4 regions of the Gelria sp. Kuro-4 genome follow, and region 2 is predicted to be linked to each of the others. Evidence: riboswitches for the same ligand, from Rfam matches in the RefSeq annotation. Region 2 holds a riboswitch; each other region holds the start of a gene.
The links. Region 2 has a riboswitch for cyclic di-GMP ahead of flgB (flagellar basal body rod protein FlgB). Riboswitches for the same ligand answer to the same signal wherever they lie in the genome.
Positions count from the first base shown of each region.

Region 1: another riboswitch for cyclic di-GMP. It lies ahead of K5554_RS00820 (methyl-accepting chemotaxis protein); the one in region 2 lies ahead of flgB (flagellar basal body rod protein FlgB).
Region 3: another riboswitch for cyclic di-GMP. It lies ahead of K5554_RS05960 (ParM/StbA family protein); the one in region 2 lies ahead of flgB (flagellar basal body rod protein FlgB).
Region 4: another riboswitch for cyclic di-GMP. It lies ahead of K5554_RS05600 (bacterial transcriptional activator domain-containing protein); the one in region 2 lies ahead of flgB (flagellar basal body rod protein FlgB).

Region 1 is NZ_AP024619.1:136,511-144,007, forward strand. Features, by position in the region: gene K5554_RS00820 (methyl-accepting chemotaxis protein) at 1-1,701, opposite strand, end outside; cyclic di-GMP riboswitch class I at 1,803-1,887, opposite strand; gene K5554_RS00825 (CCA tRNA nucleotidyltransferase) at 1,934-3,280, opposite strand; gene K5554_RS00830 (hypothetical protein) at 3,480-4,442, opposite strand; gene dusB (tRNA dihydrouridine synthase DusB) at 4,439-5,422, opposite strand; gene K5554_RS00840 (type III pantothenate kinase) at 5,502-6,281, opposite strand; gene K5554_RS00845 (thioesterase family protein) at 6,296-6,691, opposite strand; gene ftsH (ATP-dependent zinc metalloprotease FtsH) at 6,765-7,497, opposite strand, start outside.
Region 2 is NZ_AP024619.1:1,703,985-1,711,481, reverse strand. Features, by position in the region: gene fliI (flagellar protein export ATPase FliI) at 1-957, opposite strand, end outside; gene K5554_RS08540 (FliH/SctL family protein) at 944-1,693, opposite strand; gene fliG (flagellar motor switch protein FliG) at 1,686-2,693, opposite strand; gene fliF (flagellar basal-body MS-ring/collar protein FliF) at 2,708-4,222, opposite strand; gene fliE (flagellar hook-basal body complex protein FliE) at 4,241-4,534, opposite strand; gene flgC (flagellar basal body rod protein FlgC) at 4,540-4,974, opposite strand; gene flgB (flagellar basal body rod protein FlgB) at 4,977-5,387, opposite strand; cyclic di-GMP riboswitch class I at 5,456-5,539, opposite strand; gene codY (GTP-sensing pleiotropic transcriptional regulator CodY) at 5,731-6,504, opposite strand; gene hslU (ATP-dependent protease ATPase subunit HslU) at 6,532-7,497, opposite strand, start outside.
Region 3 is NZ_AP024619.1:1,195,117-1,202,613, reverse strand. Features, by position in the region: gene K5554_RS05975 (PQQ-binding-like beta-propeller repeat protein) at 1-309, opposite strand, end outside; gene K5554_RS05970 (M23 family metallopeptidase) at 595-1,374, opposite strand; gene K5554_RS05965 (polymer-forming cytoskeletal protein) at 1,595-2,107, opposite strand; gene K5554_RS05960 (ParM/StbA family protein) at 2,167-3,177, opposite strand; cyclic di-GMP riboswitch class II at 3,315-3,397, opposite strand; gene K5554_RS05955 (AAA family ATPase) at 3,656-7,497, opposite strand, start outside.
Region 4 is NZ_AP024619.1:1,114,235-1,121,731, forward strand. Features, by position in the region: gene K5554_RS05595 (ABC transporter permease subunit) at 1-1,661, opposite strand, end outside; M-box (ykoK) riboswitch at 1,943-2,105, opposite strand; cyclic di-GMP riboswitch class II at 2,369-2,452, shown strand; gene K5554_RS05600 (bacterial transcriptional activator domain-containing protein) at 2,490-3,287, shown strand; gene K5554_RS05605 (hypothetical protein) at 3,453-4,616, opposite strand; gene codA (cytosine deaminase) at 4,725-6,011, opposite strand; gene codB (cytosine permease) at 6,028-7,308, opposite strand.

The DNA.
Region 1 (7,497 bases), 1.3 Mb from region 2:
GGTGGCCGTCTGCTCTTCGGTGGCGGCGGCGATGTTCTCAGTGCCGGCGCTGGTGTTCTCGGCGATGCGGCTGACGTTCTCCGTGGCCGTCACCACCCGGTCGGAGCTGGCGGCCATCTCCTGGGCCGCTGCACTCACCTCCTGGATCTCCTGTGCCACCTTACCCACAGCGGCAAAGATCTTCTCCAGGGTGCTCTGGGCCGACTGCAGCAGCTCGCTGCCGGAGGCCACCTCGGCGCTGCCCGCCTCCATGGTCTTGATGGCCTTTCCGGTATCGTTCTGCGTGCGGTCCACCAGGCCGGCGATCTGCTTGGCCGCTTGAGCCGACTGCTCGGCCAGCTTGCGCACCTCGTCGGCCACCACGGCGAAGCCTCGGCCCTGCTCGCCGGCCCGGGCGGCCTCGATGGCGGCGTTCAGCGCCAGGAGGTTGGTTTGGTCGGCAATGCTGGTGATCACTTCAACAATCTGGCCGATCTCCCGCGAGCGCTGACCCAGCTCGTTGATCAGCCCGGACAGGTTGGTCATGGACTCGCGCACCACATCGTTCTGGCGGATGACGTTTTTGATGGCAGTGCTCCCCTCTTCGGCCAGCCGGGCCGATTCTTGAGAAGAGGCAGCCACCGCCTGCGCACTCTCAGCCACCTGCTCCATAGCCGCCGCCATTTGCTTTACGGTGTTGCTGGCATCGGACACCTCGCGGACCTGCTGCTCGGCGCCTTGCGCCACCTCCTGCACGCTGGCGGCGATCTGCTCGGTAGCCCGGGTGGTCTCTTCGGCGCTGGTGGTCAGCTGCTGGGCATATTCGCTCACCTTAAGGATACTGGTGCGAACCTCGGTGATGATCTCCCTGAGGTTGCCCACCATTTGGTTGAAGGCAGTGCCGAGCTGGGCCACCTCATCCCGGCCCCGGACAGGCACTTCCTCTCTGAGGTCCCCCCCGGCAATACCGGCTGCCGCCGTGGCCAGCCGGCGCAGCGGGCTGATAGTGCGGCGGGCCAGAAACACCGACAGCAGAATCCCCAGCACTGCCCCGACCAAGACCAGAACAAGCACCAGGCGCACCGTGTTGGTGGCGGCGGCCTGCGCGGCTTGCTGTGCGTCATGAACGCGTTTTTGGTTGATCCCCTGGAGCACGTTGAAGTTGGCCGTCAGGCGCTTGAGGATATCGTCCACACCGGTGAGGCCCTGCTGGATGGCCCCTTCCTTGTCACCGGCGGCGTATGTAGCAAAGACGTCCTTTTGTTGCTGAACCAGGTTATCATGAATCGAGCCGATCTGCTGCAAAAGGTTCTTTTCTTCCGACTCCTGGGCATACCCCTCGGCTTTATTGATCGCCGACCGCACGTTATTCGCATCTAACTCGGCCCTCAGGGTGTACTGTTCGTCCCCGGTCAGAAGGTAGGTGCGCTGGGCGTTGAGCTGTGCCGTAAGCGCACTGTTTATCTCGCTGATAGCCAGCACGTAGGGATGCGCCTGTTCCACTATCTGCTGGTACTCATGCATCACCTGCTGCATGCCCCAGTAGCTGTACCCGCCGACGGCAACCATGAAGACAATGAGGACGAAGTAACCAAGGAGGATACCGGTGATAAGGCTGGTCGAGCGCCCGGCCGGCCCGGGCTGCCCTGTGCCGCGGCGCCAAGGCCCCTTCGGCAGTCGGGGAAGCCGGAACTTAATCCGTGGCCAGGAAAGTCTCTGCATTACTTCTTCTCCTTCCTCGCTTATACTACTGCCCATCCCGGGCGTGTGCGCTTTTTCCGCAAGCAAAACCAGCCCTGGACTAATTGAACCAGGGCACCCTGTACGGCAGCCTGGCGATCCTAGCTCTACGCCTTAGACCCATGGCTTTGTGCCCCCACCTTTCGGCTGGGTTTACCTTTCACGCTCGTCTATTGAGGATTATTTTACCATTATTCGTTGTCGGATTGTGTCGTTATTTGTCGTCGCTGCTCGAAGAGGTGCTGATTTCCCGGCGGGCCAGGTCCAGGAGCGCTTTTTTGTTGTTGCGGCCCGGATCCTCCCACACCAGCTCCAGCAACCGCCGCCGCAGTGCTCCCAAGCGCGGTCCGGGCTTAAGCCCCAGTTGCGCGATGAGCTCGGCACTGGAAAGGGCCAGATCTGCTGCCGTAAGCGGCGGATGCTCGGCCTCAACGGCGGCGGCCGCCTCGGCCAGCTCCCTCACCCCTGCAGCCTCCGGATCCCCCCAGATAGCCAGCCGGTCAGCCTGAATAAGGGCAATCGCCGCCGGGAAGTTCTCCCAGCCCACGCCGGCCGCCAGACGCCGTACCGGCGCCAGGCCCTGGGGAGCGCGCCAGAAGAACATGTGGTGCGCCACCAGGAGCGCCACCGTGCGCACGGTGCGCCGGCTGAAACGCAGCCGGCGCAGGATAACGGGCACCAGGGCCGCCGAGCGGGCGGCATGCCCGGGGAAAAAGCGGCCGTAGGGACCCTCTTCCCAACGCTCCGGCTTGCCGACATCGTGCAGCAGGCCCGCTAAGCGCAGTTCCAGCTGGGGCGGGGTGAGGGAACAGGTCTTGATGTTGTGCCCCAGCACGTCGTCGGGATGCAGGCGGCTCTGCCGCACGCCCTGTCCTGCCAAAAGCTCCGGTACCACGCTGCGCATGAGGCCGCTTTCCACCAGAAGGTCCAAGGCCGCCCGCACGTTGGGCCCGGTGATAAGGAGCGCAAACTCCGCGCCCCGCCGCTCGGCTGCCACCAGCGCCAGCCGCCCTGCCTCGGCCTTCAGGGCGCTCAGCGTTTTTTCTTCCAGCTGAAAACTGAGCTGGGAAACAAAGCGCGCCGCCCTGAGCAGCCGCAGCCCGTCTTCGCGAAAGCGCCGTGCGGGATCGCCCACCGCCCGCAGCAGCCTGCGCTTCAGGTCCGCCCGGCCATCCCAGGGATCCACCAGCTCCTCCTCCAGCGGGTCGAAGGCCATGGCGTTGATGGTGAAATCCCGGCGGGCCAGGTCCTCGCGGAGGTCCCCGCTGAAGACCACGTGGCTGGGGTGGCGCCCGTCGCTGTACGGCCCGTCCCGGCGGAAGGTGGTCACCTCGATGGGGCGGCTGAGGAGCACCGTAACCGTGCCGTACTTGGGGCCGGTGAACACTGTACGCGGAAAGAGCTCTCGTACCACGGCGGGCGGGGCGGCTGTGGCCACATCGTAGTCCTCGGGTTCCCTGCCTAAGAGCAGGTCGCGCACCGAGCCCCCCACCAGGTAGCTGGGGTAGCCCGCTGACTTCAGCGTGCGCAGGCAAGCGATCACGGGCTCGGGCAGGCGCACCGCGCATTCCTCCTTCCGCCCTTATATTATAGCACCCGCCATAGGAAAAAGGATCCACCCCGACCTGCGCCGGGTGGATCCCGCCTTCTCCGCTGCTTAAGCCGGCAGGTGAGGCGTACGCAGACGAAAACCCGGCACGGCCCCTGGCCCGCCGGCACCGTCCCGCCCCTGCCCGGCGCCGCCAGGGTCGCCGGTGCACCTAATCCCAAGGGCTGGAGGGGAAGCGGCCCAGCACGCGGCGCAGGGTCTGCTGCAAAAGCCGGCTGTCGTCGTGCAGCATCCCCAGCTTGAGGCTGCGCAGGGTCAACACCTCCGGCTGGCTCCCCAAGTCCAGGTCGCGGGCAAGGCGCGAGAGCGTCCGGGTACGCGCCCGCTCCAGCGCCGCCGGCAGGGCTTCCCCTTCGTGTAAAAAGCGCTCGAGCTCCTGCCCCAGGTAAAGGTGCGCCAGATTGGTCATGGGATTGCCGCAGTAACCGCTTTTGGTCTGGCCGAGCACCTCGGGCAGCTTAAAGTGCAGTCCCCAGGCAATGGAATCCTTGAGCTCCCGCGTCTCCTCGCGCATGGCCCAGGCCAGGTTTCTGGCCGTGCAGATGCCGCACTCCCGCAGCACGCGGATGATAGCGTGCTCCACGGTATGGGCCTGCTCGGCGGTTACCAGGCCGCCCACCTGTCCCCGGATTTTGAGTTCGCTGCCGCCGTAGTCCCGGCCGTAAATGGTGATGGTAATATCCCGCTCGGAACGCGGCTCCGTGTAACCGCCCGCCGGCTGCCAGCCCGCCCCGGAGATAACGGGCTGGCCCCCGGCGCGCAGCCGGTCCAGGTCCAGCTCTTCGACGTTTTCGGCCACGATGAAGCGCCTTTCGGCGACAAAACGCCGGGCACGCGCGTGTGCCAGCCCTGCAAGGCGCGCCACTAAGAGCTCACCCTTGTTCCAGGTGACGGCATCCACCGTTTGCGCCCGCTCCAGCTCTTCAATGCGCACCAGCAGGCCCGCCGGGTAAAGCGCCCGGCCGCCGAGCGTGAGCGGCACCAAAAAGGCCACTGAGCCCGCCCCCAGACGTGCCAGGGTGCGGAGGGAAAAGGCATCCAGGAAAAGGCCCTGTATGCTCGCACCCGGCCGCGGAAACACGCCGTTCGCCACGGGTAAGGCCAGTAGGTTCATGTGATCCACCCCTTTTCTGCCAGCGTCCGCTCATAGCCCTCCAGAAGCTCCAGCACCGCGGTCCGGGTGCCGGCCGCCATAATGCGGGCCCGCATGCCGGCCGCCCCCGGCAGCCCCTTGAGGTACCAGGCCAGGTGTTTGCGCATCTCGCGTATCCCCCGGCTTTCCCCGTGCTCCTGGATCACCAGCTCCAGGTGCCGGCGCGCCGCCGCCAGCCGCTCACGCACCTCCGGCGGCGCGGGCAGCACGCCCTCCGTCAGGTAGGCCACGGTGCGCCCAATGAGCCAGGGGTTCCCCAGCGCTCCGCGGGCCAGCATCACCGCGTCGCACCCGGTCTCGGCCCGCATGCGGGCGGCGTCTTCCGGGCTGAAGATGTCGCCATTGCCGATAACGGGTACCGGCGCTGCCTCCTTCACCGCGCGGATGATACCCCAGTCGGCCCGGCCGCTGTAAAGCTGGGCGCGGGTGCGCCCGTGTACCGTAATGGCCGCGGCCCCGGCGGCGGCCAGCGCCCGAGCCACCTCAACCGCATTGATGTGTTCCCTATCCCAGCCGGCACGGATTTTTACCGTGACGGGCACGTCCACCGCCCCCGCCGTGGCTCTAACGATGGCCGCGGCGCGTTCCGGGTTGCGCATGAGGGCCGAACCCTCACCGTTTTTTACCACCTTGGCCACCGGGCAGCCCATGTTGATGTCGATGGCCGCCGGCTGCAACCGGGCTGCCTGCTGCGCGGCCTGCGCCACCACCTCCGGCTCGGAACCGAAAAGTTGGATCACCAGCGGCCCCTCGCCCGGTGCCGCTCGCGCCATGTCCCAGGTACGTTCGTTGCCAAAAAGCAGGGCGCGGGCGCTGATCATCTCTGTCCAGGCCAGCGCACAGCCCTGCTCCCAAGCCAGGAGCCGGAAGCTCCGGTCGCTCACCCCGGCCATGGGCCCCAGCACCACGGGGTTGGCCAGCGTAAGCCCTCCTAAGCGCAAAGCGAGCTTTCCCCCTTATTCTATGCTGGAACGTTCAGCGCGCCCACCGCTTACGATAAGACCGCTCAGAGCTGAGCGGTCAGGCAGTGCGGGATTGACGTTCGTAGATGAGCCTGAGCCCGGTAAGAGTAAGGTCCACATCCACCGTGGCGATGGTCTCCGCGTGCTCTGCCACCATGCCGGCCAGCCCACCGGTGGCAATGGCCGGCGCCGCCGCGCCCAGCTCGCGCCGGATGCGCCGCACCAGGGCGTCCACCTGGCCGGCAAAGCCGTACACAATCCCCGCCTGCATGCTGGTGATGGTGTTCCTGCCGATGGCCGTGCCTGGGTCCACCAGTTCAATGCGCGGGAGTTTGGCCGCTTTCTGGAAAAGGGCCTCCGTGGCGGTGAGAATCCCGGGAGCAATGGCCCCGCCGAGGTATTCGCCCGACCCCGACACCACATCGAAGGTGGTGGCCGTGCCAAAATCCACCACGATGCAGGGCCCCCCGTACTGGGTGAAAGCCGCCACTGCATTTACTATGCGGTCCGCCCCCACCTCGCGCGGGTTATCGCAACGGATCTCGATACCGGTGTCCATCTCCGGGCGCACCATAAGCGGCGCCCGACCGAAGTAGCGCCGGGCAAGCTTTTCCAGGATCCAGTTAAGGGGTGGCACCACGGAGGCGATAGCCACCCCTTCCACCTCGTCCGGGGAAAGCCCGGCCAGGGCGAAAAGGTGCCGGAAAAAGACCCCGTATTCGTCCTCCGTGCGCGCGCGGTCCGTCTCCAGGCGCCAGCGGGCCAGAACCTCCGGCCCGCGGAACACCCCGGCCGTAACGTGGGTATTACCTACGTCCAAGGCGAGAAGAAGCCCCATGCTTTCACCCGCCTTTACCGCCGTTTCGCCTCGACCCGACCCAGGAAGCGCTCGGTGTCGATGATAAAGCGCTCGTGGACGCCTTCGCCCACCTTCTCCTTGTCGTCGTAGGCTTCGACCGCAAACACCAGCCGCCGCCCGTCGACCTCGGTAAGGGTGGAACGGGCCGTAAGCTTAAGCCCCACGGGTGTGGCCGCCAGGTGCCGGATGTTCACCAGGGTGCCTACCGTGGTCCAGCCCTCTGGAAGCTCCGGCTGCACGGCCTCGCGTGACGCCCGCTCCAAAAAGGCGATGAGTATGGGGGTGGCCAGCACCGGCACACCACCGCTTCCCAGGTGGGCCGCCGTGTGCTCGGCCTTCACCTCGGCCGTGAATTCCGCCTTGAGCCCGGGTTGCAGCTTGAACTCCACGCTTTCACTTCCTCTCAGCAGCGTTCCGGTGAAACCTATGGAAAAGGGCGACCTTCCGGTTGTCCTTTCGGGCTTACGCCTGCTGGGGCGCCGGGGGAAACGAGATCCGAAGCTCGGCCGGCTTGCTGCTCTGCTCTTCCAGCTCCTTGTCCTTCATTAGAGCCTGGAATTCGTCCGCTTCCAGGGTTTCCTTCTCCAGCAGCGCTGCGGCCACCCGGTCGAGCCGGGCCCTGTTTTCGGCCAGAAGGCGGGCCGCTTTGTTGTAGCACAGGTCGATGAAGTGCCGCACCTCGCGGTCGATGGCGGAAGCCACCTCTTCACTGTAGTTGCGATCCCGGGCGATGTCCCGGCCGAGGAACACCTCTTCCTGCTTGTGGCCGAAGGTAAGCGGCCCCAGCTCTTCGCTCATCCCGTACTCGGTGATCATCTTGCGCACCAGGTTGGTGGCTCGCTCCAGGTCGTTCTGGGCACCGGTGCTCACCTCTTTGAGCACCAGTTCCTCGGCCACGCGCCCGCCGAGAAGCTGCGTGATCCGGTCGAACAGCTCGGACCGGGTCATGTAGTAGCGGTCTTCCTTCGGCAGGCTGAGGGTGTAACCGCCCGCACGGCCGCGCGGGATAATGGATACCTTGTGCACCGGGTCGGTGTTCGGAAGAAGGTACCCTAACACGGCGTGCCCGCCCTCGTGATACGCCACCAGGCGCTTTTCGCGCTCGCTGATCACGCGGCTGCGCCGCTCGGGCCCAGCGATGACGCGGTCGATGGCCTCCTCCAGCTCGCTCATGCCGATGCGGCGCTTGTTCTTG
Region 2 (7,497 bases):
CATATCGTCGCCGTCCACCAGCACCGTGAACAAGCCGGTGATCGTACCGCGCTCGGCGGCCCCGGCCCGTTCCAGCAGCTGTGGTAACAGGGCGAACACCGAAGGCGTGTACCCTTTGGTGGTGGGAGGCTCGCCGCTGGCCAGCCCTATCTCGCGCTGGGCCATGGCAAAGCGGGTGAGCGAATCCATCATAAAGAGGACGTCCTGCCCCTGATCGCGGAAGTACTCGGCAATGCTCATGGCCACCAGGGCGCCCTTGACGCGGATGAGCGGCGGTTGGTCGGCGGTGGCCACCACCACCACCGATCGGGCCAGACCCGCCTCGCCCAGCGATTCTTCGATGAACTCGCGCACCTCGCGCCCGCGCTCCCCGATGAGGGCCACCACGTTGATATCGGCGGCGGTGTTGCGCGCCATCATCCCCAGGAGGGTGCTCTTGCCCACGCCGCTGCCGGCAAAGATGCCCAGGCGCTGGCCTTTCCCGCAGGTCAAGAGCCCGTCTACCACCTTGATGCCCAGTGCCAGCGGTTCGTGGATGCGCTGCCGCTTGAGCGGGTGGGGGGCGCGGGCCTCGAGCGGGTAAAGCAGGCGGCTGGCTATGGGGCCGCCGCCGTCCAGGGGCTGCCCCAGCCCGTCCAGCACCCTGCCCTTAAGCTCGGGTCCGACCGCCACGGTCAGCGGCCGGCCCGTGGCGCGCACCGGGCTGCCGGGGCCTACGCCGGCCAGGTCACCGATGGGCATGAGGATGAGCTGCTGTTCGCGAAAGCCCACCACTTCGGCCTTAATCGGCCGCTCCCCGCAGCCGTGAATGAGGCACACTTCCCCCACCTCGGCCGGCGGGCCCTGCGACTCCACCGTCAGCCCCACCAGCCGCGTCACCCTTCCCCACACCGGCAGGGAATCGAAGCCTTCCAACTGCCGCCGATACCGTTCCAGGCTGACGCTACTCGGCGGCATGGCCAGGCACTCCTCGCAGGTGTTCCCGGCAGGCGCGGAGCTGGTTTTCCAGGCGGGCGTCCACGGTGCCGAGCGCCGTGGCGAGGAGAAACTCCCCCGGCGCCACGTTGGCGCTTTCCACCACGGTGTAAGAGCGATCCCCCAGGGCCTGCTGGACCACGTTGCGCGCCGCCGTCCAGGCCGGGACCTCACCCGGTGCCACCTCAAGGGTTACCTTTTCTCCCGCCGGGAGCTTGGCGGCGGCCGCAGCCAGGAGCTCTTTAACATCCTCCGGCGCCGTGCGCACCTCGCGCCGCAGGATGTGCCGCGCCAGTGCAAAGGCCAGCTCCACCGCCTGGGGCTCCAGGGCGGCCACAAGTTCGGCGCGCTCTTTTTCCGCCTGGGCCTTAAGGTCTTCGGCCGCCTGAATCAGCTCCTCGGCGGCCGCCTTCCCGGCGGCGTAGCCGGCGCGGTAACCTTCTTCCCGCCCAGCCGCTGCCGCCGCCGCCTTTTTCTCCTCCACCGCCTTCTGGGCGGCCGCCAGCATGGCCTCCACCCGCCGCTGCGCTTCCTGCTCGATGGCCGCTGCGCGCCGGCGCGCCGCCGCCAAGAGGTCGGCCTCTAGAGTCGCGCCCAATAGCGCCCGGCACTCGCTGCAGCGCGCTTGGGATGTTTTTTCCTCCGGCTCTTCGGCCGCCAGGCAGGCAGCCAGGGTAACCGGCTGGCTCAGGGATGGCCGTTTCCAAATACTAGACAACGAGCTCATCCTCCCCACCGCGAACGATGACGATCTCACCGCTTTCCTCCAGTTTGCGCACGATGTTGACGATCTTCTGCTGCGCATCTTCCACATCGCGCAGGCGCACCGGTCCCAGGTAACCGATTTCTTCCTGCAGGGTCTCCACCGCCCGCTTGGACATGTTCTTAAAGATCTTATGGCGCACCTCATCGCTGGCCACCTTAAGCGCGAGCGGCAGGTCGTGATTCAGGTTCACCTCACGCAGCACGCGCATAACCGCCCGGTCGTCGAGCTGGATGATGTCCTCGAAGGTAAAGAGGCGCCGCTTGATCTCCTCCGCCAGCTCCGGCTCTTCCCGCTCCAGGGCCTCCAAGATGGTCTTTTCGGTGCCCCGGTCGGCCGCATTGAGAACCTTGACGATGGATTCCACGCCGCCGGCGCGGGCGTATTCCTGGCTGGTCAGCGTGGAAAGCTTGCGTTCCAGCACCTGCTCCACCTGGAGGACGATGTCCGGGGAGGTGCTGTCCATGAGCGCCATCCGCTTAGCCACGTCGATCTGTTTTTCCGGCGGCAGGGCCGAAAGGATCGCCGCCGCCTGCTCCGGCTGCAGGTAGGCCGCCACCAGGGCGATCGTCTGCGGGTGCTCGTTTTGAATGAAGTTAAGAAGTTGCCCCGCGTCTGTTTTGCGGGCGAAGTCGAAGGGGCGCACCTGCAGCGAAGCCGTCAGCCGGTTGATGATGTCCAGGGCACGCTGTGTACCCAGGGCCTGCTCCAGCACCTCGCGCGCGTATGTGATACCGCCCTGGGAGATGCACTCGCGGGCCAGGCACAGTTGGTGAAACTCCTCCAGCACCTTGTCGCGCAGCTCGGGCTCCACCCGCTTCAGGCCGGCGATCTCCAGGGTAAGCTCCTCGATCTGGTCTTCCCGCATATGCTTGAGCACCTGGGCAGAAAGCTCCGGCCCCAGGGAGATCAAAAGAATGGCCGCCTTCTCCTTACCTGCCAGTGCCTGCCGCACCTTGCATTCCCCCTCTACTCACTGAGCCAGGTAGCCAGCAGCTGGGCCACCTCCTGCGGTCGCTGCCGGGCAAGGCGTTCGACTTCTTTCCGGATGCGGTCGCGTTCTGTCTCTTCGCGCGCGGGTGCTGCTTCTTCTTCGGCCCCCGCCACCGGGAGCGGCACCACCTCGGCGGGTGCGCGCCGCCGCAGCCGCCGGACAAGGAACACCGCCAGCACCAGGAGAGATGCTCCTAGAGCCACCAGCACCAGGAGACGCTGCCGGCGTGCCGCCTGATCGGCCGCCGCTTGGGCCGCCGCCTGCTGGGCGAGGGGCTGTCCCTGGAACGGGAAGGACACCACGCTGATTTGATCACCCCGGTTGGGCTGCAGGCCTACCGCATTGGTCACGGCAGACTGAATGGCCTGCTGCTGGGCCGGAGTGAGGTTGCCGTTGACCATTACCGCCACGCTCAGGTGCCGAACGCTGCCCGGGGCCACCACCAGGTGCTCCTTCGTTTGGTTTACCTCGTAGTTGCGCGTGACCTGGCGCTCTTCGTAGTGGCTCGGGCCGCCCGCCCCCGTCTGGTAGGTGGGGGGGATGTTGGCGGGCGTCCCCGGCGTACCCTGCGGCCCGCTCTGACCATCGAAGGTTTTCTGCAGCTCCTGCATGCTGCGCAGGATACCTTCGTCGTTGGCCACGGGCTGGAAGAACTCATTTGTAACCTCGCGCTGGTCGAAGTTCAGTTCGGCCTTGACCCGGGTCACCACCATGCCTGGGCCCAGCACCGTCTCCAGCATGCTCTGGGTACTGCGCTCGATCTCCCGCTCCACCGAGCGCTGCAGGGCCAGCTGGCTGCTGGAAAGCCCTACCGGCGTGTCGTCCGTTTGCACCAGGTCCGAGAGGACCTGTCCACTGGTGTCAACCACCGTGATGTTCTCCGGCGTCAAACCTTCGACGCTGTGCGATACCAAATGCATGATGGCGCGCACCTTGTCCGCCCCCATTTGACCCACGGTGTCAAGCAAAACCGAGGCCGTGGGGGGCCGGGTGTCTTTCTGATACAGCCTGTCCTCAGGGAGCACAATCTGAACCGAGGCCGAGCGCACCCCGTCCATTTGACCGATGGTGCGCGCCAGCTCCCCCTGCAAGGCACGCAGATACTGCACCCGCCGCTCAAAGTCGGTGACGCCGAGCTTGGTCTGGTCGAAGATCTCAAAGCCTACCGCATTACCCTTCGGCAGGCCTTCCATGGCCAGGCGGTTGCGCAGGTCGTACACCTTGTCCCGCGGCACCAGAATGCTCTTGCCGTCGCCGCCCAGGCGGTAGGGCACCTTCAGCTCTTGCAGGCGCTGGCCGATTTCTCCCGCGTCGGCCGGCGCCAGGTTGGTGAAAAGGGGGTCGTAGCTCGGGCGGGAGAAGAAAACCACCGCACCCACCAGGCTGAGGCCGAGAACAACCCCGATGAGCAGCCTGAGCTTTAGGCCCCGGCTTGCGCCCTGCCAGAAGGCGCGGGCCTTGGCACCCAGCTGGCCGATGCTTATGTTCATGCCTGCCACCTCACGCCCTTAAACCTGCATCCGCATAATCTCTTGATAGGCTTCAATGACCTTGTTGCGCAATGTCTGGGTAAGCTCTAAGGCTATTTCGGCCTTTTGCGCCGCCAGCATCACCTGGTGGAGCTCGATATCCTCCCCGGCCACCAGCTGGCGCGTTTTGGCCTCGGCATCGAGCTGCAGGCGGTTGACCTGCTGCAGGTACTCCCCGAGCACCTGGCTGAAACTCGCCCCGCTTTCGGAATCGCCGGGCGCCGCCGAAGGCCAAAGCGGCCGAGCAGTGCCTATGGCACTGACCGCATTCATTCAGCTTACCTCCTTCCCAGTTCCAAGGCCTCGAGCGCCATGCCCTTACCGGCGTTGAAGGCGGCCGCGTTGGCTTCGTAGGCCCGGCTGGCGGAAATCATGTCCACCATCTCGGTTACCACGTTGACGTTGGGGTAAGCGACGTACCCCGCGGCATCGGCGTCCGGGTGGCCGGGCTGGTATACCCGCCGCAGCGGACTGGGATCGGTGACTATGCCGGTGACGCGCACGCCCCGGCCGACGCCGCCTTCGGCCGCCGCCTGGAAAAAGTACTGGAAGGACGTTGCTTCCCGTGGAGCGAACACCGGCAGCCGGCGCCGGTACGGCCCCCCGGCCGCCGTGCGCGTCGTTTCCGCGTTGGCCAGGTTGTTGGCGATGATGTCCAACCGGAGCCGCTGGGCGCTGAGACCGGAAGCGGCGATATCGAGGTCTGCAAACACCGCTAACGCCTCCCTTCACTGATGACATAGCGCAGGCTCGCCAGGTAACCGGCCGCCCGGCTCACCAAGGCGTTGTAGTAGAGCGCGTTCTTGGCCAGCTCCGCCGCCTCCGCTTCAATGTCGACATTGTTGCCGTCGTTACGCAATGTAGTGCCCGTGTCCCGTACTACCACCCAACCTTCTTCGGCCGGGGGCGTCAGGTGCCCCGGCGCCGTGACCGCCAGAGCCAGCGGTCGCCCGCCCCCCGCCTGCGCCCGGCGCAGCGCTTCCGGGAACGCCACGTCCTCCCGCTTGTAACCAGGCGTGTCCACGTTGGCCAGGTTATTGGCGATGGCCCGCTGCCGCAAGGCGGCCCAATCCAGGCCGAGCCCTATCTCTCTGAGCACGCCGCTCGTTACAGGATCCCAGGGCATGCGCCCACCTCCTCGCCCATAAGAAAATACCCCAGCTGGCAGGGCCACTTGGGGGTTCCAGCCAGACGCGCGGCAGCCCGGCTGCCTTGGCTTTAAGCTGTAGGCCCGTGGCTTTGCGTCCCCGGCTTTCGCCAGGTTTGCCTTGTTTCGCTGTCAGCTCGTTCAATTCTTCTTTTAGGTCGTGCCGGATGCACGCCTGAGCTGGTTTTGCTCGCCCTTAATCTTCCTTTTTCGGCACGGTTAGCCAAATTCCTGCCGACCAGTATTATTTTACCAGAAATTAAAGCCCTCTTTTTGGACAAAAAAAAGAGCCCCCTTGTCGAAGGGGGCCGGGGCACCCGGGCTATTTTATCTTCTTGAGTTCGTCCAGCAGGCGGTCGTTCAGCACCTTGATGTAGGTTCCTTTCATGCCGAGGGAGCGCGATTCGATCACGCCCGCGCTTTCGAACTTGCGCAGGGCATTCACGATCACCGAACGCGTAATTCCCACCCGGTCGGCCACCTTGCTGGCCACCAGGAGGCCCTCCGGCCCGTCGAGCTCCTCGAAGATGTGAACCACCGCTTCGAGCTCCGAGTAGGAAAGGGTACCGAGGGCAACCTGCACGGCCGCTTTCTTGCGGGCCTCTTCTTCGATCTCTTCGCTCTTGGCCCGCAGAATCTCCATTCCCACCACCGTGGCGCCGTACTCGGCGAGGATCAGGTCCTCCTCGGTGAAGGCGGCGTCGAACTTGGCCACCAGGAGCGTGCCGAGGCGCTCGCCGGCGCCGTTGATCGGCACAATGGTCAGCTCCTGCGAGGGGAAAAGGCAGCCCACCTCGCTGTCGAAGACGCAGTGCCCGGGTTCCTGCTGCATGGTGGTGGTATCGAGAACCCGGAGCAGGCGGTCGTTGAAGTCGCCAGGCAGCTTTTCCGCCTTGAGGACGTCCGCCTCCATCACATCACAACGGTATCCTTCTTTCAGGGCGTGCCCGAGAATCTTCCCCCGCCGGCTGACCACGTAGACATTGGCTTGGATGAGTTCGCTCAACACGCGGCAGATTTCGTCAAAGTCGACGGGGTGCCCCGCGGACTTTTGTAGCAGGCGGTTGAGGCTACGCGTTTTCTCCAGCAGATTCACTTGAGACTCCTCCTCTTTCACTTTTCCCTACAAAATATACCGGCTCAGGTCGCGGTTCTTAACGATGCTCTCCAGTTGCCGGCGCACGTAAGCCGCATCGATCACCACTTCGCCGGTCACATCTTCCCCGGCCAGGAAGGAAAGGTCCTCCAGCACCTTCTCCAGGATGGTGTGCAGGCGGCGGGCACCGATGTTTTCGGTCTCTTCGTTGACCAGTGTGGCCGTTTTCGCAATTTCGCCTATAGCATCGGCGGAAAATTTGACTTTTATACCTTCGGTTGCCAAAAGCGCCGTATACTGCTTGATGAGCGCATTCTCCGGTTGGGTCAGGATGCGGCGAAAATCCTCCTCGCTCAGGGATTTAAGCTCCACCCGCAAAGGAAAACGTCCCTGCAGCTCGGGAATAAGGTCGGAGGGCTTGGCCACGTGAAAAGCCCCGGCGGCGATGAAGAGGATGTGGTCCGTCTTCACCGGGCCGTACTTGGTCATCACCGTTGAGCCCTCGATGATGGGCAGTATGTCGCGCTGCACGCCTTCGCGGGAGACATCCGGGCCCGCGCCGCCCTCGCGCCCCGCTATCTTGTCGATTTCGTCGATAAAGACGATCCCCGACTGTTCGGCCCGCTGAACGGCGGTTGCCACCACCTCGTCCATGTCGATGAGCTTTTGGGCTTCCTCTTGCGTGAGAATCCGGCGGGCATTCTCCACCGTCACGCGCCGTTTTTTTCGCTTTTTGGGGAACATGTTGCCCAGTACTTCCTGGAGGTTGATTCCCATCTCCTCGACGCCGGCGCCTGAGAAGATCTCCAGCATGGGAGGCGCGTTGTCCTCTACCTCGATCTCCACCAGCTGGTCTTCCAGTTCCCCGGCCGCCAGCTGCTCTTTCAAGCGCGCCCGCCGGGCCTTGACCTCGGATACCCGGGCGCCGTAGCCCTCCTCCTCCGGCTGCTCATGGTCTTCCTTCACGCCAAAGAGCAGGCCGAGGGGGTTCAC
Region 3 (7,497 bases), 510 kb from region 2:
CCATTTGAGGTGGGGTGACTCGCCGGGACCATGGGTACGGTACACCCCACTCCGCTGAAGATCTCCGCGAAAGGCGGCCTCACTCTGCTCCGGCACTCCAAATGCGCTGGGCCCTTCTTGCCGCTGGGGCGCGGGCGGCACGTCAATCGGCCCCTCAGTCGGCCCGGCGGCCTGTTCGTTCGCCGGCTTACTCGCCGGCGCTTCCGGCGCCGGAGCGCCGCTCCCGGCCGGTGCAGCCGGGGAACACGCAGCCAGCGCCATACTCAATGCTAAAAGCAGGGCTCCGAAGCCCAGTCGCTTTACCCTCACCACAACACTCTCCTTTCTTCCGGCAACAGGTGCAGGCCTCGAACTGGCTCACAGTGAAACAGGCGCCGCAGGCGCATCCAGGCGTTCGTCGGCGGTCTCCATCTTGTACGGCATACCTTGGTCCCAGTCCGGAACTCCAGACGATCAGCTCGGGCCTCCCATGGTTAAAGACGTAATCCCCGTCCAAAGGTTCCCTACATCTTCCCCCTGTTCACCCCACACCCTCTCTCCAGAAACGCCGGGCACCTGGGGGATACCCCCAGGTGCCCGGCACGCGGCGACACCTCACGGAAGGTACGGCACAGGATTCACCTTTTTCCCCTGGAACCAGACCTCGTAATGAACGTGCGGGCCGGTACTCCGGCCGGTACTTCCGACATACGCAATGACGCTGTTTCCTTTGACCTCCTGCCCGACTCGAACCTGGATCCGGCTGTTATGCCCGTAAGCCGTTCGATAACCGTACCCGTGATCGAGAATCACCAGCCGTCCGTAGCCACTGCGCCACCCGGCAAATACTACACGCCCGTCGGCCGTGGCACGCACCGGCGAACCGTAAGGAGCCGCAATATCGATTCCTTCATGGACCTCATATCCCCCACCGAAGGGCGAACGACGGCTGCCGAACGAAGAAGTGATGCGGCCGTTTACAGGCCACATGTTCGGCCGGTGCGCCATTTTCTTCTGATACCGTTCAACATCATCCACTAAACCGGTTAAACTTCGTCTAAGCACGCCTGCCCGTTCTGATTGCATCTTTAGCGACCGGGATAAGACTTCGACTGAGAGAGTTCGATTCGGCAGCCCGCCGGGCGATTCCTGCTTCTTCCCTGCTTCGGGGCTTAAAAGACGCGTCTCCTGACGCAGTTTCGCCTCTACCTCAGCTACCGCTGCCAGTTCCTTATCCAGGTCGGCGGCTTGTTGCGACAGCGCTCGTATTTGTCGGGCCTGCCGGGCATTGGCGGCCCGCAGCTGCACAACCTCCTGCACGGTTTTCCGAAGGTTCGCGTAATCGTAGCCGAGCCACAGGACGGCGGCCAGGCAAGCGACGGCAACCATGGCCATTTGCTCCAGGCTCAGAGGCACCCGCCAACGGCGCGTACCTTTTTCCCAGTGTGGGACCAGCAACACGGTGACGGCGGCCGGACGAAAAAAGCGGCACAAAAAGCGTAACCAAGTTCTACCTGCATGCAGTCGGCCCTACCTCCATACTGTAAACCGCAACGCAGCCGATACTCCGCGAGCGCAGGGACGGCCGCGCAATCGGCTCCGTCCCAGTCGTCGGCTAAAAGCTGGTGATGAAACAAGGTTCCTGCTGTTCTTTTTCCAGAGCCTCAGCCCGGTACGTTTTTTTGTTCTCTTCGGATGCTGCGCACAGCTGTCCGGCGGAAGTGTCTCGCCTCAAAGGCACTGTCCGTGCCTGTGCCTCCTGAGAGACCAAGCGCGGACCAACCACTTTTTCTGCCGGTCTTGAAGAGGTTTCTGTTCCATCCCCGCCGTCATTGGGGCGAAAGACCGCGCCCTCGGCCAAGATCAACTTTTTGTACCTTACTTGGCCGTACAAGCGGCCCTCCCGCCGGATTACCAGCTCTTCAACATCGACATCGCCGTACACTTCCCCGGCAATATCAAGATAAGCTGCTTTAACATTGCTCTTACAGCAGCCCGTGGGCGCCACAATGACCTTATCGGCTCCAGTTATGGACCCTTCCGTTCTGCCGTAAACCTCTACAACCGTCTCTGGCACAACCATTTCAGGTTCCCTGATCTTCGGTCTGTTTGTCCGAAGCCCCAGCACGTCCTACCCGCACCTCCCTGCCGTCGATGCTTCCTCGTACCAAGTTAGCCGGCATTGCCCTACTGGACGCCCTCCGAATTAAAATCACCCCATAGCCGATTGGCCCAGGATAGGTAGCCGCGACTGTTGGCCGTGGAGGGGTTAGGCACCAATTCGGCCTGCGGCAGATGGCTTAGTAGGTAGGTGCTCAGAGCCTGACCACCCCCACCGCTCAGCAGCAGGCGATCGAAGTCGAGCACCCTCCATTTAGAGGTGACTTCAATGAGCAGTTTGTTTGCCAGTTGCTGAAACGCTTCGTTACGGATAGCGGTAATGTCTATCGGCCGCCCGGATACAGTAATCATTCCCTTGATCACGCTTTCGTCCAGGGCGAAGCTCTCGCGGTCCAACCCGTAATTACTTATGATTTGCTCACCGATGTCAGTGTAGGTGGCGGATATGCCGACCGGAATGGTATAGCTGTTGCTCGGAATAAACTCCCCGTCCTCGATGGCGGCCAAATCCGTGGTCCGGAATCCGATGTCAATAATCCCCACCCGACCCTCAAAGGTACGCTTCTCCCGGCCCTGCAGGTCTAAGGTCTGAGCCCAGTAAGTTCCCACCGGTTGGGGCACAACATCCAGGTCGTCAACACGGATCGTCGTCTCTTGATAAGCCCGGTTACGGTAAAGCGAAACCGTATACTCGCGCGCGAACCTGTTTATCAGGTCGTCCGCCAGGTACATGCGGCCCGGCGGCATACCTGTGACCACTTTAAACCGGTTCTGTTTGTCCTGGCAGAAGAAGCTCAAGGCGCTCAAGAACAGCACCTTGAGGTCTTCGTTCTGGGTGCGCATGTCGGACAAGTCTCGGATGGCAAACCGGGAATGCCGCAAGGCGGCTTTACCTACAAAATACAATTGGTTATCGATCACCACCCTTAGATCGTTAATGCGTTCCACCTGAAGCGAGGTCCGATATATGGTCTTGGTGTGGCCGTTGCCGACAACGCTGGGAAAAGCGTACCCGTACTCCCCGTCCGTTACCTTTACGAACCCATAGCCGATGTCCAAACCCACGACGCACTGCACGGAAACAAACACCTCTTTCCTCGCTGTTTTACTTTTGCTCATCCCCGCTCCAGCCAAGATTCTTCCGCAGCATGATGGTTCTCCTCAACCGCCGGTATGTGTCTCGCCTCCTTGACGTGAAAAATCAAAAGCTGCTTGTCCAGCAGCCGGTTGCGCCACTGGCTCCCCGCTGCCACAAACGCCCGCATTCAGGCGGCGGATCCTAGCCTCTGTATCGAGTATTTGCCGTGTTATCACAATAGTGGTGCTAATTAGCAGGTTTAGACGGCTCTTTTTCTGCCGATCGGTCGGAAATAAAAGCTGGGTTTGTCCTTCACTGAGGCCCTCTTTGGATACCGTAGTTCTGCAGTTTGGTGCCTAACCGTCCAAGCGTGCGGCAACGGGGGTGATCTTCTCGTCTCACTACGTCACCAGCATAATAAAAATAAAGTCATATGACCAGTTACTTCGGTCACATGACTTGGTAATCATCTCGTCCTCAGGCGCTGTGGGACAAAGGAAGGGTGAGGGTAATGCTCAAGCCTTCCCCGGGCCGTGTATCAACTTGCAGCGTCCCCGCAAGCTCCTCCGCTCTTTCGCGCATGGAGTTCAAGCCGAAGCCGAACTTAACCTTTTCCGCCCCCCGACCATAATCCTTCAGCACAAACCGGAGCTGTTCGCCCTCGACGGTCAGCTGGAAATCAAAGGAACGGCTGCGGCCGTGCCGAATGCCGTTGGTTATACCCTCCTGCAGAGCACGGTAAATTACGTGCCGCTGGGTCGGGCTCAGTTTGATGCCGGGGGAAAACCGATACTTTATCGATACGCCCGTGCTCTGCATAATCGCCTGCAGGAGACCCGCTAAACGCGCGGTATCATCCTCCGAGTCGTCCTCGTGCAGCAGGTGGACCGAGCGGCGCACTTCGTCTAAACCCCGGCGCACTTGCTCTAAAGCCGCCTGCATTTTTTCCTGTGCCCGCCGGCTGTCCCGAACCAGCAGTCTCTTGCCGGCTTCTATCTGCAGCAGCACACCCGTCAACGTGTGCCCGAGGGTGTCGTGAATCTCCCGGGCGATACGGTTGCGCTCCTCCAACCTGGACTGCTCCACCAGGGCGTTCACCGTCTCCCGGTGCACCTGCGCCAGTTCGTCCGTCCTTTCCTTCACCTTTTCCTCCAGGGTGGCGTTCAGCTCCTCCAGGCGCCGGTAAAGTCGGGCGTTTTCGATGGAAATGGCGATCTGGCCGGAGAGCAGTTTCAGCACTTCCGCCCGGGCAGGATGAAAACAGCCGGCGGTGCGTCGGTTTTCCAGGTACAGGACACCGACAAGCTGGTTCTGGTGCACAATGGGCAGGCAAAGGAGTGAAGCCGGCCGCTGCTCGGCAATGTAGGCGTCGTCGTAAAACATTTCCTCCTCTGCCGCCTTGTCGAGCACGACCATTTGCCGCGTCCCGGCCACAAAACAGACTACTTTGCGCGGTAAGAACGGCGCCGCGTCCACGGGCAGAGACTGCAGTACTTCAATCCTGCGCTCGCCGCCGTGGCTCTTGAACACGGCCTCCACATAGAGCTCGCCGCTTTCTTCCAGCAAGAGAACAGCGCTTTCCGCCCCTGCGTCTTGCGCCAAGAGATACATCATTTGCTGCAGGAGCTTTTCCAGCCTGATCTCTTGGGACAGAATCCGGGTGCTGCGCAGCAGGGCGTCGATGTCTATGGCCCGCGTCAGGTCGGGGGCCTTAGCCTCTGCACCCGCGGCGAGTATTTCGGTATTGTGCTGCGGCCCCAGCGTCTTCGGCAGCCAAGGGTGCTGTCGATCAAGCCGCCCCACCTTGGTTACCGCTCCCCACTGCCGGTACCCTTCTCGAGCCTCCTCCAAGTATTTCCCGGCCGCCGTGGGCAGGCCGCCGGCCAAATGGAAGCGGGCCGCGCACTCGCAGGCCACGGCCGCCGCGTGGACATAACCGTATTGCCGGGCCGAGGCGGCGGCCGCTTCGTAAAGCCGGGCCGCCCGCGGCCACCTGTGTCGCACCCGGGCGAGTTCGGCCGCCACCAAGAGCTGCTTGTGCGCAAAATTCGCCGGGCAGCGCCGGGCCCAATCCCGGAGCCGGCGATAACCTTGGGCCACCCGGCGCCGGGCGGAAGCCCTTTCTTTTCCGCCGAGGCGCTCATAACAGGCCAGGAGCGTCAGGCAGGTATAGAAATCCAGATCGGCCAGGTAGACTTCGCCGAAGTAGAGCGCCCGCAGCCGATCCGCTTGGGCCAGCAGCAGCCGCGCCTGGTCGTACTCCTCAAGAAGATAGCAGAGCTGCCCTTTCAACAGGTAGTAATCGAACTTGTCCCGCTCCCTTACCTTGAGACCTTGGAAGGTGCCAAGGAAATCCTCCTCCTCGAGGGTCTCGTCGCTGAAGCTGTCCGGCTGCTTTGTCAGCCCCTGCAGGCTGCGCACGAACTGCCGGTAAACGGTCAGGGTGTGCCGGTAGTAAGGATCCCGGATCCGCGGTGCGAAGGCCAGGTTTTCTTCTATCTGTCGGGCCAGCTCCGCCAGCGGAACGCTCTGAAAGTGAGCGTTGATCACCTGAAAGGTCATGGCATAACCCGCGACGGTCAGGTCGCAGGCGGTCAGGCCGCATTCCTTGGCACGTGCCAGGTAGGGCTCCGCCTCACGGATATGTTCCAGCCAGGGGAGACAGAAGGCGCCATAGAGGAAGTTTACCAGGGATTTTTCCGCTTCGCTGCTGTACTGTTCCGCCAGGTACAGCGCTGCGCGGCCGAGAGCCCTCCCCCAGTTGAAGTTTTTCAGCCGCACAATGTAGACCATGGCCAGAGTTACATACGCATTAGCGGAATTGGGAAACCCGCCGTAACGCAGGGAGAGCTCGCAAATCTTCAGGGATAGGGCGAGCAGCAGATCGTCGTCCAAGTTGTAGACGCAGGGGCCCATGGCGATCAAGAGGTCACAAGCCGCCTGCTTTTCGGGGTCGACTGCAGGAGCTACGGCGGTTAAGCGTTTGACACCGCCCCGGCGGAGCAGTACCTCCACTTTTATCAACTCTCGCACCATGTACGGGAGAGACGGCTTTTCCGGGAGCAAGCAGCCCAGTTCCCGCAGTCCCTTTATCCCCACTTGGATGGCCTCCCGGTTAAAGCCCTTCTTGGTGGCAAAAAGAATCTTGATCAGGTACAGCTTGGTCCGTTCGAGCTTGGGTTCAACTCGAGCTTCCAGCTGCTGGTAGAAGGCATCGCCGGCTGCAAAGTCGCCGCACAGGTAGAGGCACTCCAGGTACTCCAGGTTCAGCTGGAAAGCAAGGGTGTGGTGCTCCTCCCAGGCCTTGTCCGGGAGGATGTCCAGGGCCGTCCGGAAGTACTCCCGTGCAGCCGGAAAGGCGGCCGTTTGTTTAGCCTGTCGGCCCGCCAAGAGGTTCAGCCGCGCAGCCTGGAGCTCTTCGCCCCGCTGCTGCACAATACCTAGGCCCAGGTTCAGATGATTGACGGCGGCCAATAAAACAGCCCGCTCGGCCTTGCCCTCCAGCTCCGCCGGGCTGCGTCCACCTAAGAGCAGATGGGCCAATCGGTAGTGAACGGCCGGCCTTGCGGAGGTGGAAACCAGCTGGTAGGCCGCCTGGTGCACCCGGTCGTGGACAAAGCTGAAAGTGCCCTCTGGCCCACGCTGCAGCAGGCCCTCCTCCACCAAGCGGCTGAGGCTCACAGCGGTGCCAGGCAGCTCTTGCCCGGCCAGCTCGGCCACGAGATCGGGACTGAAGTGGGTACCGATACACGCCGCCAAGCAGAGCACGTTCTTGTCCGGTGCGGGCAGCAGCTCAATCCTCTGGAGCAGAAGGCCGACAACATCGCCGCCGAACAAGGTGTCTTTCTCCCCGTGCAGATCCCACTGCCAGCCGCCGCTCTCCGGTTTATACACTATTAACCCTTGTCTGAACATGGTATGCAGGACTTCCTTAATGAACAGGGGATTGCCGCCCGTTTGCGCCTGCAGAAACCGGGCCAGCGGTTTGGCCTCTTCCCGGCTGCAGCACAGAGTAGCAGCCACTATCTGCTCCACCTGGTCCTGCTGCACCGGACCGAGGGCCAGCTGCCGCACCTTCACCCCCAGCCCCTGGAGGTTGGCCGCGGTCTGCCGCACAATATGCTCCTTGGGCACTTCCGCCTCCCGGTACGCGCCGAGTACGAGGACATGCCTCAGGCCGCCCTCGGCAAGAACCGCCTCCAGCAGCCGCAAAGACCCTGGGTCGGCCCACTGCAGGTCGTCCAGGATGAGCACCAAGGGCCTGTCCTTCACGGCCGAGAGCTGCATCAACTGGGACAGCGCGTGGTGCAGGCGCTCTT
Region 4 (7,497 bases), 590 kb from region 2:
ACGAAGAGCGACATCACCAGAATCCCCCAGATGATCTGGCCCCAGTTGCCGGCGCGGGTGGCCTGGGTGATGTAGGCGCCCAGCCCGCTGGCCGTCAGTTCGTGCCCCTTAAGGTCCAGTATCTCCGCCACGATGCTGGCGTTCCAGGCCCCGCCGGCAGCGGTGACGCCGCCCGTCACCAGGGCGCGCAGGATACCGGGGAGAATCAGTACCCGCCAGGTTTCCCAGCGCGACAACTTGAGGATAACCGCCGCTTCTTTGAGGTCGGCGGGCAGCCCGGAGGCGCCGGCGATGACGTTAAAGAGGATGTACCACTGGGTGCCCAGCATCATGAGCGGCACGGCCCCCAGCTCAAAGCTCAAACCGTAGCGCACATAGAGAAGGCCGAAAAAGGGGAAGAGCATGTTGGCCGGGAAAGAGGCCGCCAGCTGCGTGAGCGGCTGGGCAACCTGGTTCAGGCGCGGGTTAAGGCCGATGGCGACGCCCACAGGCACGGCCCAGAGCGCCCCCAGGAGGACCGCCGCCGAGGTGCGCAGTAAGGTGTAAAAGCCGAGGACCACCACGTACCAGAGCTCGGCGGCACCCAGCCGGGCGATGAGCACGACCCCGGCGCGGGCGTAGGGAAGAAGGACCAGGAACACAAGCCCCGCGGCCAGAGGGATAATCCACCTGGCCCAGCGCCGCGGCGGGACCGGTTTGGGGCGCGCTCCGGTTTCCGGCGGTGCCAGAAGCCGCTCCAACCCCTCTTCCAGCGGGCGCAACACGTGCTCGCCCAGCCGGTCCAGGATCAGCGAACGGCGCAGTACCTCCAGCAGCCAGGAGCGGGGCCGTTCCCCTCCGGCCGTCTCTTCCAGCTTGAAGCGCTGCGACCAAGCCACCAGCGGCCGCCAGAAAACCTGGTCCACCAGAACAATCAGGCCGGCCATGGTGAGGAGTGCGTAGAAGAGCGCCTGGGTGTTCCCTTCGCTGGTGGCGGTGGCCAGGTAAGAGCCGATGCCGGGCAGGCGGATGTCCCGCCCCAGTACGGAGATGGCCTCGCTGGCGGCCAGGAAAAACCACCCGCCGCCGAAGGACATCATGGCGTTCCACACCAGGGGTATGGCGGCGAACGGCAGCTCTACAGAGGTGAGGCGCCGCCACCAGTTGAGGCCGTAGACGGCGCTGGCCTCTTTGAGATCCCGCGGGATGCTCCGGAGCGAGTAATAAAAGCTGAAGGTCATGTTCCAGACCTGGCTCGTAAAGATGGCGAAAATCGCGGCCAGCTCCACTCCAAGGGTGCTACCCGGGAAGAGAGCCATAAGCCCGGTTAAACTCACCGAGAGAAACCCGAGCACCGGGACCGACTGCAGCACGTCGAGCAGGGGAACGAGAATCTTGTCCGCCCCCGGCACGTACGCCGCCACGTAGCCGTAAACGACTGTAAAGAGAAAGGAAAGGACCAGCGCAATGACCATGCGCAGGAGCGAACGCGCCGCGTAGTAGGGCAGCTCACGCGGGTCGAGCGATAAACCGGGTCCCAGCGCCGTGGCCAGGGGTGCCCCCATCTGCCGCCCCAGGTGTATCAGTAAGTAAAACAGGCCGGTGATGGCGACGAGCACGCAGAGGTCAATCCAGGGCGAGTGGCGCTTTTTCGGTAAATCCGGACGGACAAAAACCGGCATTCGCTTGCCTCCCTGGGGTCCGGTGCTATACTCACCATGCCCAGCCAGCGAGGCTTCTATGAATCGGCTTACAGCCGGCGGTGCGGGCGTATGTGGCTGCCCGCGGCAACGCCCGCATATAGGGCCTTGACGCAGTGCACGGCAATCCCTCCTCTAACGCAAGCTTTCGATACCTGCTTCTTCGGTAAGGATGATCCATCTGGGGTTCAGGGTCAGCGTCCATCGCGCGCACCACCTCCTTTGTCGAACGAAAAGCCCCTCAACGGGTGAGGGGCATGCGCACTGCACCCTCCTCGTTGAGCTTTGGCACTGTACGACTTTGGCAGCGCCAGCCACGTTAGGTAAAACCTTAAGCCGGTAATACCTGCTCACCCATTGGTGTCTTTCGACATTTCCGGGCAGTGGCCTGTATTCGTACAGGAGCCTCGCCTAACAGGGTTTACCTTATTCTCTTTTAAGTTTATGCTTCCTCCCACCTTCTGTCAACCACCGCGCCCGGGGTCCGGCAGCAATTTCTGGCGACGAAGAAAGGAGAATTCGCGCCGGCGGAAAAAGGTCCGGCTGCAGCACCTTATAAAAGCTTAAAACTTAAAGTTCACTCCAACCACATCTGACGGAATACCTCTGCTATAATAGGGATGAGTGGAGTATTATCGACCGGCACGGAGATCCGTTGCAAGGATGACTCCTGGAGGTACAAACGAATACCTTAAAGCAGAGGCCAGGAACCGTCGCCCTTATTTGGGCGCTTGGGCGGCGGGGAGCCAGTAGCGCAACCGGCTGCCGCAAGGCAGCCGTTTGTATTCTGATGTCAAGGAGGCGAGAGGTATGCCTACGGCTGAAGACTACCCCATGCTCAAGATAGTTGCGCTGAATGGCTTCCGCGTCTGGGTGGGACAGGAGGTCATACCCGAGGCTGCCTGGCGCCAGACGAAGGTGGTGCTGCTGTTCAAGTATCTTTTGGTGCAAAAGGGGCTGGCGGTACCCCAGGAGGAGCTGCTCAAGGAGTTCTGGCCCAAAATGGAACCCAAGGCGGCGCGCCATAACTTCGCCGTTACGCTTTATACCCTGCGCTCGGTGCTGAACAAAGGAAAGAGTAATCGGCAGCGGCCGCAGCGCATAGTATACGAGCGCGGCTTGTGCCGCTTTAATGCGGACCTCCCCTACTTTTATGATGCAGAAGCCTTTGAACGCCGGGCTGAAGAGGGCCTGGGGGCCTTACGAACGGACAAAAACGCGGTGGCCAAGGAGAAACTCCTGGCGGCCCATGCCCTTTACCGGACGGACTTCCTCACGGAAAACCTGGAAGAGCGCTGGATCATTAAGGAAAGGCTGCGCCTCAGCGAGCTGTACCTGCGCGTTCTCGACGGGCTGGCGCATGTGTCGCTGACACTGAGGGAGTTTGCCGCTGCAGCCGATTACGCCGCCGAGCTCCTGCAGCGCGACCCGGTGTGCGAAGAGGCTTACCGCGTGCTCATTACCGCCCTGGCGGCAACCGGTAAGCGTACGGAGGCCCTGCGCCGGTATAAGGCCTGCCAGCAGATGCTGGAGCAGGAGTTTGGCCTGCTGCCGGCGCCGGAGACGCGCCGGCTCTACGAAAGACTGGTTTCCGGTGATTTAGTCTAGTGCGGTCGCAAGGGAGCAGGGGGCGAACCAGCTTGCCCCGGCTGTTGGCCGGGGCTTTTCTGGGCCTGCAGCAGAGAGTGGAAGAGCTCAAGGCCCAAGCCTGCGGCGCACTGCTCATGCCTGGCGCTGGTAGTTGGGCCGGGCGTCAACTTTGCGGCCCGGGAGCTACTCATCCGGTGCCTGCGGGCCAGAGGACGGCTCCTCTTTCCCGCCGGCGTTGCCGGAGCCTGCGCCGGGCTCACCCTCCAATTTGGCGGCAGGGGCGGGGAGGGCGGCCCGCACAAACAGGGTTCGCAAGTAGCCGAAGGCGAGGGCGCCCATGAGCAGCAGGCCGGCGAAGCCGGCGGCCGGGTAAAGGGTGCCGACGATGGTGGAAAAGCCGAAGCGGGCCAGGATAAAGGCGGCGGCGCTTGCCAGAACGGCCAGCCAGCGGTAGGCCCGGCTGTCTGGTTCGGTAAGGCGCGAGGTGAAGCCGTACAGGCTGGCTACCGCCGTAGTATACACCTCTGCAAAGAGCACCACGCTGTAGAAGCTGCGGATGTAAGGCGAGATGAGCCCGGCCACGGCGATCATGGGTACCTCCAGGCCGGCCACCTGCGGTGCCACCGTGAGGATGGCGGCGGCGATGGCCAGCACCCCTGCTCCCAGGCCCAGCCCGCCCCAAACGGCGCCCCGGCGCAGTGCCACCGCCCCGCTTAAGGCTCCGAGCGGCGCGAGCACCGCCACAGACAGGATCAGGTTGTAGGAGGTGTAAAGCAGCGCGGCCAGGGGCCAGTACGGCACGGCGGTCTTGGCCGGGTCAATCCAGGCCAGGTTGGCGGCCAGCCCCTGGGGCTGCGCCAGGATGGTAATAAGGCTCAGGCCGAGCACTGAGGCGAGAAGGACGGGGGCCACAAGGCTGATGGAGTCGATCACCCGGGAGATGCCCAGAAGCACCGTGGCCAGCGTGAGGCCGAGGAGCAGCAGGCCGCCTGCCAGGGCCGGCAGGCGGAACTGCTCGGTGAAGATGGCCCCGGAGCCGGCGGCCATGGTGACCAGGGCGCCGAAGAGGAAAAAGGTGATGATGAGGTCCATGGTTGTGCCGGCCCAGCGCCCGCCTGCCGCCTGGATCACCGGCAGGTGGGACTTGGCCTGGACCTTATGCCCCAGCTCCATGATGGCGAGACCGAAAAAGATAAAGAGGCCGGTTGCTAAGGCGGTGCCCAAGAGCCCCCACCCGCCGAAGGCGGAGAAAAACTGCAACACCTCCTGCCCGGAGGCGAACCCTGCCCCGACTACCGTTCCCACGTAGGTTAGAGCGATGGTGAAAGGTGAGAGCTTCTTCGCCATGCTCCGGCTCCTTTGCGGTGTGATCGAGGTTAGTATGGCCGCTTACGGGTACCGGCAAACAGGAACGAAAAGGCCCCGGTGCCGCCGGAGCCTCAAACGTTCAGCGCCTTAGAGCTGGAACGTGATGTCTTCTGTTACGCCACCGCCCGCGAAGGTGGTGCGCCCCGGCGTGGTGCGCGCCACCACCTGCCCGCGGTGCAGCACCAGAAGGGCCGTGGCCTCGAGGCGCAGGGCCGTAACTTCGTCGGGAGCGGCCCAGAGAACCAGGTCAGCCGGCCGCCCGGGGGCGAGGCCGTAGTCCGCGCCCAGGGCCAGGGTGCGGGCCGCCCGTTCGCTCACCATGGCAAAGGCCTCATAAAGTTCCTGCCGCCCGCTCAGCTGGCAGGCGTGCACCCCCATGTGCGCCACCTGGAGCAGGCTGCCCCTGCCCAGCGGGTACCAGGGGTCCAGGATGTCGTCGTGGCCGAAGCTCACGTTCACCCCCGCCGCCAGGAGTTCTTTAACCTGGGTGAGCCCGCGGCGCTTGGGATAAGCGTCGAAACGCCCCTGCAGGTTCAGGTTCACCAGCGGGTTGGCCACGATGTTCAGCCCGGCGCGGCGCAGAAAGCCGGTGAGTTTGTAGGAGTAGGCGCCGTTATAAGAACCCATGGCTGTGGTGTGGCTGGCGGTCACGCGTGGCCCCAGGCCGCTGCGGATGGCCTGCGCGGCTACCGACTCCAGGAAACGCGACTGTTCGTCGTCGATTTCATCGCAGTGAATGTCCACCTTGCGGTCGTATTTCTCCGCCAGGCGGAAGATGATCTCGATGGACGCCACCCCGTCTTCGCGCGTCAATTCGTAGTGCGGGATGCCGCCTACGCAGTCCGCCCCCAGCCGCAGGGCCTCCTCCAGCAGGTCCCGGCCGCCTTCGTAGGCCAGAACGCCCTCCTGGGGAAAGGCGACGATTTGCAGCTCAACCCAGGGCGCCACCTCTTCTTTCAACTCCAGGAGCGCCTGCAGGGCGGTAAGCTTCGGGTCACAGACGTCCACGTGGGTGCGTACGAACCCCACCCCCTGGCCAACCTCCCACTGGAGGGCGGTACGGGCCCGCTCTTTGACGTCGGCGCGGGTGAGGTCTTTTTTGCGCTCACTCCAAACGGCGATTCCCTCGAACAGGGTGCCGCTTGCGTTGTAACGGGGCTCGCCTGCGGTGAGCGCGGTGTCCAGGTGGACGTGGGAGTCGATGAGGGGCGGGGTGAGGAGGTTCCCCCGGGCGTCGACCACCTCCGCCCCTGCCTCCGCTGCCTTAAGCGTACCGGCGAGTTCTACCCGGGCGATGCGTTCCCCGCTGATCCGGACGTCCACGCGGGCGCCGGAGCCGGCCAGGCGCGCGTTTTTAATGAGTAGATCGGCCATGTCGCTTCGCCTCCGCTTAAGCCGATTCGTGCCCGGCAGTGTGGCCGGCCGGCCGGACACAGCCGCGCCCGGCCAGGGGGGCCAGGAAGGTATGCAGGAGCGCGGCCCCAAGGATGCCGGCCAGCGGCGGCAGCCAGGGCACCAGGCGGGCCAGCGCCACACCGCCGGCCCAGGCGGCCAGGGCGGTCCAGTTAACGTCGGGCAGGTCGACATCGCTGAGCGCGGGATACTTCCCGCCGTGTACCAGGTAGTAATCGGCCAGGATGACGCCGCCGATGGGCGGCAGGATGGAGCCCAGGAGCACCAGCCAGCTGACGAAGTTGTTATTCAGCCAGAGGGAGAAGAGCGTTCCCAGGACGCCGCTTACCAGCACAATCTTCTTCTTGGGAAACCCGGTGATGCTGGAGAGCCCCAGTCCCGAGGCGTAGAGGGCGTTGTCGTTGGTGGTCCAGATATTGAGGCCGAGAAGGAGCACCGCCGGCCCCAGGAGGCCTTGGAGCATGAGGACCTCGGAGATGTCGGCCTTACCCGTTACGGCCGCTCCTGCCGCCCCGAAGAAGAACATGAGGGAGTTGCCGATGAGGAAGGCGATAATGGTGGCCGCTACGCCGGTGCGGCGCGTGCGGGCGTAGCGCACGAAGTCCGGCGTGAGCGTGCCGCCGCTGGCGAAGGAGCCCACCACCATGGTGAGTGCAGCGGCCACGCTGAGAGCGTTCTGCGGGGCGAGTCCCGCCAGCGCTCCGATTCCGCCCGCCGCCTCGACGGCGCGGCTCACCGAAAAGCTTCCCAGGAGGGCGATGGCCGGCACGGCGATAAAGCTCAAGATTTCCATGGCCTTGTAGCCGACGTAAGCGGTGGAGGTCATGAGCGCCCCGGCCAGCGCCAGGAGAAGGTACAGGTTCCAGCCGGTAGCCTTATAGATGGGCAGGGCGAACATGGCCACGCCGACACCGAACCAGCCTATCTGGGTAGCCGCCAGGAGGAAGGAAGCCAGGGCTGAACCCCTACGGCCGAAGGCGTAGCGCGCCAAGAGGTGGGTGGAGAGGTTGGTACCGGCCGCAACGTCACCCAGAAGGCCGGTATAGAGGCCGAGGATGAGGTTGCCGCCCAGCACCACCAGCACCAGATCAGGCCAGAGCCGGAAGCTGGTGCCCAGCGTGCCCCCGGCCCACATGCTGGCGGAGAAGAAGGTGAAGCCGAGCATCACCGCCAGGACCGACCAAAAGCCGCGCTTCTTTTCCGCTGGAACGGGGGCGAGGGCGAAGTCTTCGTCCCGGACACAGTTTGACTTTGGCATGCCAAGACCTCCCTGAAGAGCCTGCTGCCGGCCCGGGGCCATACAAAAAACGCCCCCTGCCCGTGACGGCAAGGGGCGTTTTGGCCCGCTCTACGGGAACCTTGCCAGTCTCGCCGGACTCGCTTAAAGGCCCTTGATTTTGTCTGATTATACCACAGCGTGCCGGCGAGCACAAGGGGGCAAGACCGC